Linked DNA regions of Bradyrhizobium diazoefficiens. The protein of the gene in region 1 interacts with the protein of each later gene in a pairwise test. Links are inferred from orthologs where the notes say so. Each region holds a gene or a part of one and is shown on either strand. Other genes may lie near its edges.

Region 1 (5,628 bases):
GGCCGAGCCGGTGTCCTGCGCGATCATCAGGCGATGGAACGGCGTTTTGGCGCGTTCGGACTCAATCGGCAGCCCGCCCTCGATGAAGAACGGCGTGCCGTAGACATGGAGCGATTTGTCGACCGCGATCGAACGGCCGGCGGTCAATGGGATGCCTTGCGCACCGACCGCCTCGTCCTTGTCGGACAGATTGACCTCGCGGAAGAAGATGTAGGAGCGGTTCTGGCGCCGCAGCTCCTTGGCGCCGTCAGGATTCTGCGCCATCCATTCCCGGATCTTCTGCATCGACATCTCTTCCTTCGGAATGATGCCGCGCTCGATCAGCACACGTCCCACGGCGGTGTAGGGATAGCCGTTATAGGAATCGTAGTTGAGCCTTATGGTGCCGCCGTCGTCGAACTTGATGCGCGCCGAGCCCTGGATCTGGGCGAACAACAGATCGGTCGGGTCCTTCAGCCAGGCGATCTCGAGTCCGCGGCCGGCGATCTTGCCGTCCTCGATCTCGCCGCGATCGTAATAGGGCACGAGCTTGCGGCGGCCGATCTTGCGGTAGACCGATCCCTTGTTGGGCAGGCTGACGGAGGCCTGATTGTAGCCGCGCACGAACAGGTTCGAGGGGCGCCGATAGACCGGGACGTTGTAGACATCGGTCTGGGTGCGCGATCCCTCCAGCACTGGCTCGTAATAACCGGTGACGAAACCGTCGGGCTCGCCGAGGCGCGAGATCCGCAGCGGCGAGAAATTCTCCTCGAAGAAGGTCTTGGCTTTCGCGTCGTCGGTCAGCTCGAGCGATTTGGCGGCACGGCAGGGTTCGCTCAACGAGCCGCCGAGAGCCTTCTGTTCAGGAGCGCCGGTCTGTGCATTGATCGAGCGGCAGCTGGCGCGAAAGGTCTTGTACGCCGCGAGATGATCGTCATCGCTCCAGCCCTTCACGTCCGCCCAGACCAGCGGCAAATATTGTGCGCCGGGAATTTCGAACGGGAGAGGGAGCTGCGGATAGGGCAACGCCCGCGGAGGAATCGCGGCCACGTCGGGAAGATGATGGTAATGGCTGCGGTAGTGGCGCCGCGCAGCCTCGGCGCCAAGCGAAAACGAAGCCAGCACGACGACACCTGCGCAAAGCGCCGTCGCGCTGTTCTTCAGGAAACTCTTAATTCGCGCTTCCGGTGCCAACCAGCTTCCAGTTCGGATCGCGAGAGGTGATATCGCGGGCGAAAGTCCAGATGTCGGTAATGTCGGCGACCGTGTCAGGGTTGCCGTCGACGATGTTGCCGGCCTTGTCGCGGGTGGCCGAGATCATCTGGGAGACGAACCGGATCGTGAGCTGGGCCGTGCGATCGCGCAGCTCGGCGCCGACCAGCTCGGCCTTGTCGATCGAGACGAAGCGCGTCTCGGTCTTCTGCTCGTTCTTCTCGCGGTCCTTGATTGCGGCGTCGAAGCTTTCATAGACCTCGGACGACAACAGGTCGCGCAGCGCGCGGCGATCGCCATTGGCGAAGGCCAGCACGATCATCTCATAGGCGCCGCGGGCGCCCGAGATGAAGTGGCGCGGATCGAAGGTGGAATCCCTGTCGACGATGGCATCGAGGCCCTGGGCGAGCGCGGTGCCCGGCTCGGTCAGCCCCTTCCAGCGGTCGGAGGGCGGAGCGGGCTCGGCCGTCGGCGCCAGCGGCGCCTGGTCGATCACCTTGCCCGGCATGGTCACGACATTCTTGTCCGGGGCACCCCCAAGCGCATTACGAGCCGTGCGGTCGAACGGCGGCCGCTCATTGCCGGTCCGTTGCCCCAGCACGCTGCGCAGCCGCAGGAAAATAAAGACCGCCAGCGCAAGGAAGATGATGGTGTAGATGTCCACGTCGTATCGCTTTCTGGTCTTTTCTCAGGTCTTCTTTGGGGTCGCTGCCGGGAAAATCAATCCGGCCAGTAGACCGTTCCATACCGGAACGGCAAGGCTACATCACCATTTTAGGACCGGTTTTGGGCCTGCGCGTCGCGTCCGTCGGATGTAGGCACGAAATCATGCCCGGCCAATGGCGCCTTTTGGCACAGCATCAAGTGTAGCGCGTTTTATGCTTAAGGGGAAACCCGATCCTGGCCGGAAATCGCGCATCTTCAAGCGTTTAACGTGCGATTTCGGGTCCGGGGCGGGCGGAACGTCACAGTTGTAGGCGTGGCCCGGATCGACCGTCCGGAGCCGTTCGTCCTTGTGGAATGAGGCGGCCCTATGTTAGCCAACCGCCGCGAAATTCAGCCCAAATCGGGTAAGGAGACACTCTGATGACCAACGGTAACGGCACCCCTCCCGAGGCGGCCCAGGCTGCTCCCCAGCTCAACGTGCTGGCGCAATATACCAAGGACCTTTCGTTCGAAAATCCGAACGCGCCGACCTCGCTCCAGCCGCAAAGCCAGGCGCCCCAGATCAACATCCAGATCAATGTCAGCGCCAACAACCTCAGCGAATCCGAGTTCGAGGTGACGCTGTCGGTCGAAGGCAAGGCCGAGAACGCGGGCAAGGTGATGTTCTCGTTCGAGCTCGCCTATGCCGGCGTGTTCCGGATCGTCAACGTGCCGAAGGAGAACCTGCATCCGCTGGTCATGATCGAATGCCCGCGCCTGCTATTCCCGTTCGCCCGCGAGATCATCGCGACCGCCGTGCGCGACGGCGGGTTCCCGCCGCTGATGCTGGACCCGGTCGATTTCGTCGGTCTCTATCGCCAGAACATGGAGCGGCAAATGGCCGCTGGTGGTCAGACCGGTCAGGCCTAACCAGCCGGAGTGACGGCAACTGGAGCGGCCAAAAACTCGTTCCAGATCACCTTGTCGCCGAGCGTTGCGATGAAAGCCCGGTGGGCTTCGCGCTCGGCGTCTGAAACCCGCGGCGCGAGCGGCACAGACCGCTGCCGCCGCGGCGCATCGCCAGCGGCATTGACGCGAATCTCCTGGGCGTCTGACGCCAGCAGCAGCTGCGACTGCCGCGCCCCGACCAGATCGACATAGACCTCCGCGAGCAGTTCGGAATCGAGCAGCGCGCCGTGCTTGGTGCGGCGTGAATTGTCGATCGAGTAGCGCGAGCAGAGATCGTCGAGCCGGTTCGACACACCGGGATGCTTGCGCCGCGCCAGCAGCAGCGTATCGACCAGCCGCTCGCGCGGGATCGCGGCACGCTTGATCCGGTCGAGCTCGGCATTGATGAAGCTGATGTCGAACGAAGCGTTGTGGATCACCAGCGGCGCATCGCCGACGAACGCCAGAAATTCGTCGACGACCTCGTGGAACAGCGGCTTGGTCGAGAGAAACTCGGCCGACAGCCCATGCACGGCAAAGGCTTCCGCCGGCATGTCCCGTTCAGGATTGATATAGACGTGGTACGTCTGTCCCGTCGGCATGCGGTTGAAGATCTCGACGCAGCCGATTTCGACCAGGCGATCGCCGCGGAGCGGATCGAGGCCGGTGGTTTCGGTATCGAGAACGATTTCGCGCATGATGTGTGGTGCCGTATGAGGCGGCGAATCAGGCTCGCCGCTGCGGCATCTTAACGACCTCGGCCAGGATGTGCGTGATTTGCGCGCGCACCGGCTCAAGTCCGTGTGAGGTATCCACGACGAAATCGGCCCGTTTGCGCTTTTCGGCATCAGGCGTCTGCTTGGCGATGATGGCGTCCAGTTTTGCTTCGTCCATGGTTCCCCGCGCCAGCACACGTTCGCGCTGGATTTCCGGCGAGGTCGAGACCACGACCACGGCGTCGACCCGCTTCTCACCGCCGGTTTCGAACAGCAGGGGAATATCCAGGACCACGACCGGTGCCTTGGCGGCTTCGGCATCGGCAAAGAATTTTTGCCGGGAGGCGCCGAGCATGGGGTGAACGATCTGCTCGAGCTGCTTGATCGCGGCGGGATCGTGCACCACGCGCGCAGACAGTTTGGAACGATCGACCTTTCCGTTCGCGGTGGTGCCGGGAAAGGCGGCCTCGATCGCGGGTGCGGCCTCGCCTTGATAGAGCTGATGGACGGCAGCATCGGCGTCGTAGACGGGCACACCGGCCTCCGCGAACAATTTCGCGGTGGTGGATTTGCCCATTCCGATCGAGCCGGTCAGTCCGAGAATCCGCATCAGCGCCAAGCCATCCCTGTCAATCACACCGTAATGAGCCGCTCGCCCCGCAGGAACGCAAGCAGCGGCAGCAGCGGCAGGCCGAGAATGGTGAAATGGTCACCCTCGATGCGCTCGAACAGATGGATGCCGAGACCTTCGAGCTGATAGGCGCCGACGCTGGTGGTGACGGCATCGCCGGCGGCATCGAGATAGGCTGAAAGCTCGGCCTCGGTCATCTGCCGCATGGTCATGCGGGCGACCGACACATCCTCGAAGACGACCTTGCCGTCATGCACCACGGCGACGGCGGAATTCAGCTCGTGGCTATGCCCGGCGAGATCACGCAACTGCGCCAGCGCCTGCGAACGACCGGTGGGCTTGTTGAGGAGCCGATTCCCCAGCGTCAGCGTCTGGTCGGCCCCAATCACATAGCTTCCGGGACGATTCGCCGAGACCGCCTTGGCTTTCTCGCGCGCCAGCAACAGGCCGATCTCGCGCGCGTTCGAAAGTTTGGACGCAGCCTGAATACCGCGCTCGTCGATGTCAGCGGTAACGGCCTCGAATTCGAGCCCGGCGTTCGCCAGCAGCACTTTGCGCGCGCCGCTCTGCGAGGCCAGGACCAACGGAGATGTGCCGCGCCACAGGCCCATCGCAAAAACTATTCCGAGGGCCGGTTGCGCTGGCGATCGCTGTAGAGCTTCATGATCGCGGCCGCAGTTTCCTCGATCGAGCGCCGCGTGACGTCCAGCAGCGGCCAGTCGTGCTTGGCGCTCAGCTTGCGCGCAAACGCGACCTCCTCGGTGACCGACTGCCTATCGGTATAGGTGTCGCTGCCGGCTTCGGCGCCCATGGAGAGCAGGCGGTTCTGGCGGATCTGGATCAGACGCTCCGGCGTCGCGTGCAGGCTGACGACCAGCGGCCGGGTCAGTGTCCCCAATTGCGCCGGCACGGGGATGCCCGGCACCAGAGGCACGTTGGCGGTACGGATGCCACGGTTGGCGAGATAGATCGACGTCGGCGTTTTCGAGGTGCGGGACACGCCGACCAGCACGACGTCGGCTTCCTCGAGCCCATCGACATGCTGGCCGTCGTCATGGATCATCGTATAGTTCAGCGCGTCGATGCGTTTGAAATATTCCGCGTTGAGCACGTGTTGCGCGCCGACGCGACCCGTCGTCGCAGCGCCAAGATAGGCTTCGAACAACTGCATGACCGGGCCGATGATCGAGAGGCTCGGCACATTGATAGTCTTGCACTTGTCCTCGAGCCTCGAGACCAGATCTTTCTCCAGCAGCGTGAACAGCACGATGCCTGGCGCTTCCTCGATCTCATCGAGCACGCGATCGAGCTGCTTCTGGCTGCGCACTAGCGGATAGACATGCTCGACCGGGGTGACGTTTGCGTATTGGGCTGCGACCGCACGCGCGACCGTGATCAGGGTCTCGCCGGTGGAGTCGGAGACGAGGTGCAGGTGGAAATAATTGTTCGAGGTCGGCACAAAAACTCTTTGTATGGGGGCGGTGTGGTTTGTGGATT
Region 2 (6,672 bases), 3.9 Mb from region 1 along the record:
CGCGATCAGGCCGGCATCGTTCGCGGTGGTTGCCAGCGGCGACTTCGAATAGGCGCCGTTGCCGACCACGAGCGCGATGCGCTTTTCCTGCTGCTGCGCACGCACCGGTGTGAGCGCAGCAGCAACGAAGAGGATCGGCAAAAGGAAGCAGATGAAGACCTTGTGTGTCCCGCGCATGGCTTGCTTGCCCGTTATTGTTGTTGAGGTGCCAGCACGCATGAGACGCGCGGCCGGCTGAACGGCAGTTGAACGAAAGGCTCGGATTGAGGCGGCTGCGTGGCGTCCGCCTGCCCCGACCTCTCCTGTCAGCTCCGCGTAAGCCTCGGCCTTTTGGCGCAAGCCTCAGCCCTGCGCGATCAGCTCCACCGTTCCCGTCGTGAGCCGGTAGATGCCACCGACGATTTTCAGCTTGCCCTGTTCCACAGCTGCACTGAGGATCGGCGCGGCCGACTTCAGCTTCGCGACATTGTCGATCACGTTCTGCCGGGTCGCCTTGTCGAGCACCTCCCCGCCCTGCTGCATCGCAGCCTTCGCGGCGGGCGCAATCGCATCGACCAGCGAGGGAATGTGTCCCGGCGGCGATGTGTTGTCCTTGAGCGCCTTCAGCGTGGCATCGACCGCACCGCACGCATCATGGCCGAGCACGAGGATCAGCGGCGTGCCGAGCACGGCGACCGCATATTCCATGCTGGCGACGGTCTCGGTGCCGGCGAAATTGCCGGCGACGCGGCAGACGAAGAGATCGCCGCGGCCGGTGTCGAAGGCATATTCCGGCGCGATGCGCGAGTCGGCGCAGCTCAGCACCGCCGCGAACGGATTCTGCCCGCTGGCCAGCGCCTCGCGCTCGTGCTTGAAGTCGTGGCGCCGCGACACGCCGTCGACGTAGCGCGCATTGCCCTCCAGCAGCCGCTTCAGCGCCGCATCCGGCGACAGCACGTTCTGCGGTTTGGGCGGCGGCTTGGTTTCCTTGGCAAGAGCTCGGCCGGCGAAGACGACGCTGAGCGCCGAGGCCGTCAGCAGCATCGCAGACCGCCGCGATGGCGCCAGTCTGTCAGGCATGACTTCAGAGCACTGATCGCACATGTCCCGCTCCCCCCCGGCGCGACGGACGCGCCCTCATCAATGAGCGCTATCGCGGCCGATCATAGCCGAGATTGCAGGACGAGACCACCACATCCGTTGCACGTGGTGCCGTTCGCGGCAGCCGGCGCTAGATCTGCTGCACGTCCACCACGCCGGCGACCGCCTTGATGGCGCCGGCGATCTGCGGCGAGACCTTGAAGCGGCCGGGCAGCTTCATCTCGACCTCGGTCTCGAGGTCGAGCATCATCACCAGCGAGACCTCGCCGTCGCCGTTGGAGCGCGGCGCGATGCCGGGGCTGCCGATCCTTGGCGTGGCGCCGTTCGCGCCTGCGGCCTCCGGTCCGGCCAGGCGCTTGGCGATCGAGTCCAGCGGCTTGGTGTCACGCACGAAGATGCGCAGGCCTTTCTGCGTCTTGGCCGCGGCGTCATCCAGCGGCTCGGCATGCAGCACGCGGGCGCGGACATCCTCGCCCTGGAGCTCGGCGCCGAGCTGGAGCAGCACCGCGGCGCCGGGCTCCAGCACGTCGCGATACTGCGCAAGGCCTTCGGAAAACAGCACGGCCTCGAAGTGGCCGGTGGGATCGGACAGGCCCATGATGCCCATCTTGTTGCCGGTCTTGGTGCGCCGCTCCATGCGCGACACCACGGTGGCCGCCACCTTGCCGGCGGTGGCACCGGTCTTCACCGCGCGCGAAAATTCCGCCCAGCTCTGCACCCGCAACCGCTTCAGCACGGTGGCGTAATCGTCGAGCGGATGGCCCGACAGGAAGAAGCCGATCGCGTCATATTCGCGGCGCAGCCGCTCGGCCGGCAGCCACGGCTCGATCTGCGGCAGCATGATGGTCGGCGCGTCCGCCGACATGCCGAACATGTCGTTCTGGCCGATGGTCTCGGCCTGATGCGCGCGCTGGCAGGCGGCCAGGATCGAGTCCGCGCCGGCGAAGACCCGCGCCCGGTTCGGCTCCAGCGTGTCGAACGCGCCGGCGGCGGCGAGACTTTCGATGATGCGCTTGTTGACCGCACGCGGATTGACGCGCGCGGCGAAGTCGGCGAGCGAGGTGAACAGCCCCCGCTTGGTCCGCTCCTCGATGATCTGCTCGATGGCCTGGATGCCGACGCCCTTGAGCGCGGCGAGTGCGTAGTAGATGACCTTGTCGCCGACCTCGAAGGTCGCACCTGAGCGGTTGATGTTCGGCGGCTCGACCTTGATGCCGAGGCGCTGCGCCTCGGAGCGGAATTCGGAGAGCTTGTCGGTGTTGTTGAGATCGAGCGTCATCGACGCTGCGATGAACTCCACCGGATAGTGCGCCTTCATGTAGGCGGTGTGGTAGGACACCAGCGCATAGGCCGCCGCGTGGCTCTTGTTGAAGCCGTAGTCGGCGAACTTAGCGAGCAGCTCGAAGATGGTCTCGGCCTGCCCCTTCGGCACGCCGTTTTTCACCGCGCCGGCGACGAAGATATCGCGCTGCTTGTCCATCTCGGCGCGGATCTTCTTGCCCATGGCGCGGCGTAACAGGTCGGCGTCGCCGAGCGAATAGCCCGACATCACCTGCGCGATCTGCATCACCTGTTCCTGATAGATGATGACGCCGAAGGTCTCCTTCAGAATCGGCTCGAGCACGGGATGGAGGTATTCCGGCTCCTCGTCGCCGTGCTTGCGCGCACAATAGGTCGGGATGTTCGCCATCGGGCCCGGGCGATACAGCGCAACCAGCGCGATGATGTCCTCGAAACGGTCGGGACGCATGTCGACCAGCGCGCGCCGCATGCCCTGGCTTTCAACCTGGAACACGCCGACCACCTCGCCGCGGGCCAGCATCTGATAGCTCTCGGCATCGTCGATCGGCAGCGTCGCGAGATCGACATGGATGTCGCGCGGCTTGAGCAGTTTGCACGCGACGTCCAACACGGTCAGCGTCTTCAGGCCGAGAAAGTCGAACTTGACGAGGCCGGCCGGCTCGACCCATTTCATGTTGAACTGGGTCACCGGCATGTCCGACTTCGGATCGCGGTACATCGGCACGAGTTCGCTCAAGGGGCGATCGCCGATCACGATGCCGGCCGCGTGCGTCGAGGCATGCCGGGTCAGGCCCTCGAGGCGCTGCGCGATGTCGAAGGCGCGCGCCACCACCGGGTCTTCGTCGCGGAACGCCTGAAGTTTCGGCTCGCTCTCGATCGCAGCCGCCAGCGTTACCGGCGCGGCCGGATTCTGCGGCACCAATTTCGTGAGCTTGTCGACCTGCCCGTACGGCATTTGCAGCACGCGGCCGACGTCGCGCAGCACGCCGCGCGCCTGCAGCGTACCGAAGGTGATGATCTGCGCGACCTGGTCACGACCGTAGCGCTCCTGCACGTACTTGATCACCTCGCCGCGGCGGTCCTGGCAGAAGTCGATGTCGAAGTCCGGCATCGAGACGCGCTCGGGATTGAGGAAGCGTTCGAACAGCAGGCCGAACTTGATCGGGTCGAGATCGGTGATGGTCAGCGCCCACGCGACCAGCGAGCCTGCGCCGGAGCCGCGGCCCGGCCCGACCGGAATGCCCTGGCTCTTCGCCCATTTGATGAAGTCGGACACGATCAGGAAGTAGCCCGCGTATTTCATGCGCATGATGACGTCGAGCTCGAACGCCAGCCGCTTGGAATAGTCTTCGTCTGTCGTGCCCTGCGACAAGCCGTGCACGTGCAGGCGATTGGCGAGCCCCTCCTCCGCCTGCCGCTTCAGCTCGGCCGCCTCGACCGCAGCCGCATCGGAGCTGCCGGCGGCACCGACAGTGAAGAACGGCAGAATCGGCTTGCGCGTCATCGGGCGGAACGAGCAGCGCTCGGCGATCTCGACCGTCGAGGCCAGCGCCTCCGGAATGTCGGCAAACAGCACCGCCATCTCGGCGCGGGTCTTGAAGCGGTGATCGGGCGTGAGCTGCTCGCGCTCGGTCTCCGCGATCAGCCGCCCGCCGGCGATGCAGAGCAGCGCGTCATGCGCCTCGTAATCGTCGGTCGCGGCGAAATACGGCTCGTTGGTCGCGACCAGCGGCAGCCCTTTGGCATAAGCGATGTCGATCAGTCCGCTCTCGACGCGCCGCTCCTTGTCGATGTTGTGCCGCTGCAATTCGACATAGAGGCGGTCGCCGAACAGGCCGGCGAGACGCTCGCAACGCGTGGCCGCGATCTCGGCCTGCCCCGCCGCCAGCGCGAGCGAGATCGGCCCGTCCGGGCCGCCGGTCAGCGCGATCAGGCCTTCGGTCTCGCCGTCGAACCAGTCGAACTTGATGAACGGCGCGTGGCTGTCGGGCGATTCGAGGAACGCGCGCGAATTCAGCCGCATCAGGCTGCGATAGCCGCGCTCTTGCGCTGCCAGCAGCACCACGCGCGAAGGCGGAAGCGCGTTGCGCGCATTGGGATCCTGGTCGCCGAAATCGATCGCGAGCTCGCAGCCGACGATCGGCTGGATGCCGGAACCCGCCATCTTGTCTGAGAATTCGAGCGCACCGAACAGATTGTCGGTGTCGGTCAGCGCCAGCGCCGGCTGGTGGTCCTTCTTTGCGAGCTCGGCGAGCTTGGCGATCTTGATCGAGCCCTTGAGCAGCGAATAGGCCGAGTGAACGTGAAGGTGGACAAATCCGGCGCTCGGCATGGTCGCGTGACGGCCTCTTGCAGATGGGTTGGAGCGGTTGCCGGCGGTGGAGGCATCCTGCACTCGCCCGGCCGACTCGCCTCACAATGGTGGGGTGTCGTCGCGCCAGAGTCCACGCCGCAGCGTCTGATCGGCCGCCTCATTCCGCTTTTCCCCAAGGCGCCCGACAAGGGCCCGGCCGGCTAGAGCTGTGGAATGACTTGGGCCCAGATCGCGATCATCCCGACGAACAGCGCGATCGACGTCAGTGCAGCGGCTTCTTCCACGAAAATCCTGAACATGGCTTGCTCCATCACTAGAACGTATGAAGAACATTGTTCTCATTTCGTTCTCAGGAGTCAAGCAAACTCAACCGCTTCAAAATGGAATGGTTAACTTGCTGAATTCACATAATAAAAAAGCCCCGGCGCAAGGCCGGGGCTTTCGACGATCGCTCGAAACGAGCGATCAGTCTCAGTACTTTGCTCAGTACTTGGCGAGGATCGGGCCGCCGAACTTGTAGTTCAGGCGGACGAGGCCCATGTCGACGTCCTGGCGGACGCGATCGGTCTGAATGCCGGTGAAGGTGATGTCCTTGTCCGACAGGAAGATGTGGTTGTACTCGACGCCAACCGACCAGTTCGGAGCGAAGCCGACCTCGAGACCCGCACCGACGGTGCCGCCCCAACGGGTGTCGCTGACGGAAGCAGCGGTCACGCCGGCAACGCGGAGCTCGTTCTTGGTGCCAACCACAGCCGCACCACCCTTCACGTAGAGCAGGACGTTGTTCCAGGCGTAGCCGACCTGACCGGTGATCAGACCAAACGAATCGATCTTCGAGCGATTGGTGAAGCCGGTGAGCGCGCTGAGGTTGTCGCCCGAGAAGTCAGCCCAGTTGCCCTGGCCTTCCAGGCCGAACACCCACTGCGCCGACTGCCAGCGATAGCCGACCTGGCCACCGACCGTGCCGCCCGTGGCGTTGTGGGAACCTTCGCCGCCAACCAGCGGAGCGCGCTGATCCCAGGTCGTGTGAGCGGAAGCACCGCCGCCGTTGATACCGATGTAGAAGCCGCTCCAGTCATAGACGGTCGCGATCATCGCGGGCGCCTTGGTGTAAGGCCGCGCAGCGAGGTCAGCAGCCAGCGCCGGTGCGGTCGCGCTGATCGCGACGAGGCTCACAGCAGCAAGCAACAAATTCTTGTTCATTTGAATCCCGTTCCAGTTTCGTCGTTAGGCCCCCGGGCCATCGCGAACGTCATAACAGCCGGCGACGGAATTGCTGTAACCTTGACGCAACAGTTCGCTCCAAAGGCCAGCGCTTCATTAATGAAAGTTTAGCAGCGCATTCAGGAAACCCTTTGAAACAAGACTATTCAGCAGTTCCAATGTCTTCCGCACGAGATGCGCTGTGTGCGCGCGCAACACCGTCGCACACACAATCCTGTGATTGGAGAATCGAAGAACTCACGCATCAATTTTTCTCCCCATTGCCGCCACATTCTCACGCGCGATCGCCACAATTGCATTCATGTGCGCGCAGAGCAGAAACGATCCGGACAGACCAGACGAGCAGGCTACCAGGCGCTTTCGACCCAACCGGCCCCTGCAGCGCTCTGTTCGCGAAACTGAGGCCTCGGGAACCTGCGGGCAACTAACGGTCAATGGCCGGATCGATTGAGAAACTGCGAACTAGAGAAATCCCAAGTCTCATTGAAATCCCAAGTCTCATTGACAAGTCTCATTGAGTTGGCTTGCGCGTGCGATGACCTATCGCTTCATTTCGTCCCTCCCACTGCGCCATTCGTCACGGCGCACTCATCCTCATCACCGTACACACCCCGCTCATCACTCCTGGCTCGCCTTTCGGCGCAGGATTGCCGAGAAATCCGTCAGGCAACGCCTGGAGCACCGGAATGGACCGTCGCCACTTTCTAGCTACTGCTCTCTCACTGGCCGCAGGCTCGGCACTCGGAAAGCCG

The links.
Region 2: the proteins of dnaQ (region 1) and dnaE interact in binary tests that used the Escherichia coli proteins (3 or more experiments, as listed by UniProt). The link is inferred for Bradyrhizobium diazoefficiens from one-to-one orthologs.

Annotation. Positions count from the first base shown.
Region 1 is NZ_CP067102.1:279,936-285,563, forward strand. What follows is about bases 1,623-4,591. They hold dnaQ (DNA polymerase III subunit epsilon), read right to left. Parts: upstream 3,483-4,591; coding sequence 2,763-3,482; downstream 1,623-2,762. Other genes in these bases: JJC00_RS01225 (Tim44/TimA family putative adaptor protein), read right to left, coding at 1,623-1,855; secB (protein-export chaperone SecB), read left to right, coding at 2,278-2,766; coaE (dephospho-CoA kinase), read right to left, coding at 3,511-4,110; JJC00_RS01245 (Maf family nucleotide pyrophosphatase), read right to left, coding at 4,134-4,591. Also shown: mltA (murein transglycosylase A), read right to left, coding at 1-1,173; more of JJC00_RS01225, read right to left, coding at 1,151-1,622; more of JJC00_RS01245, read right to left, coding at 4,592-4,742; JJC00_RS01250 (pyruvate, water dikinase regulatory protein), read right to left, coding at 4,751-5,590. UniProt on the Escherichia coli protein: DNA polymerase III is a complex, multichain enzyme responsible for most of the replicative synthesis in bacteria. The epsilon subunit contain the editing function and is a proofreading 3'-5' exonuclease.
Region 2 is NZ_CP067102.1:4,139,043-4,145,714, reverse strand. What follows is about bases 1,011-5,023. They hold dnaE (DNA polymerase III subunit alpha), read right to left. Parts: upstream 4,715-5,023; coding sequence 1,211-4,714; downstream 1,011-1,210. Other genes in these bases: JJC00_RS19305 (carbonic anhydrase), read right to left, coding at 1,011-1,083. Also shown: more of JJC00_RS19305, read right to left, coding at 343-1,010; JJC00_RS19295 (outer membrane protein), read right to left, coding at 5,180-5,899; JJC00_RS19290 (FAD-binding oxidoreductase), read left to right, coding at 6,607-6,672. UniProt on the Escherichia coli protein: DNA polymerase III is a complex, multichain enzyme responsible for most of the replicative synthesis in bacteria. This DNA polymerase also exhibits 3' to 5' exonuclease activity. The alpha chain is the DNA polymerase catalytic subunit.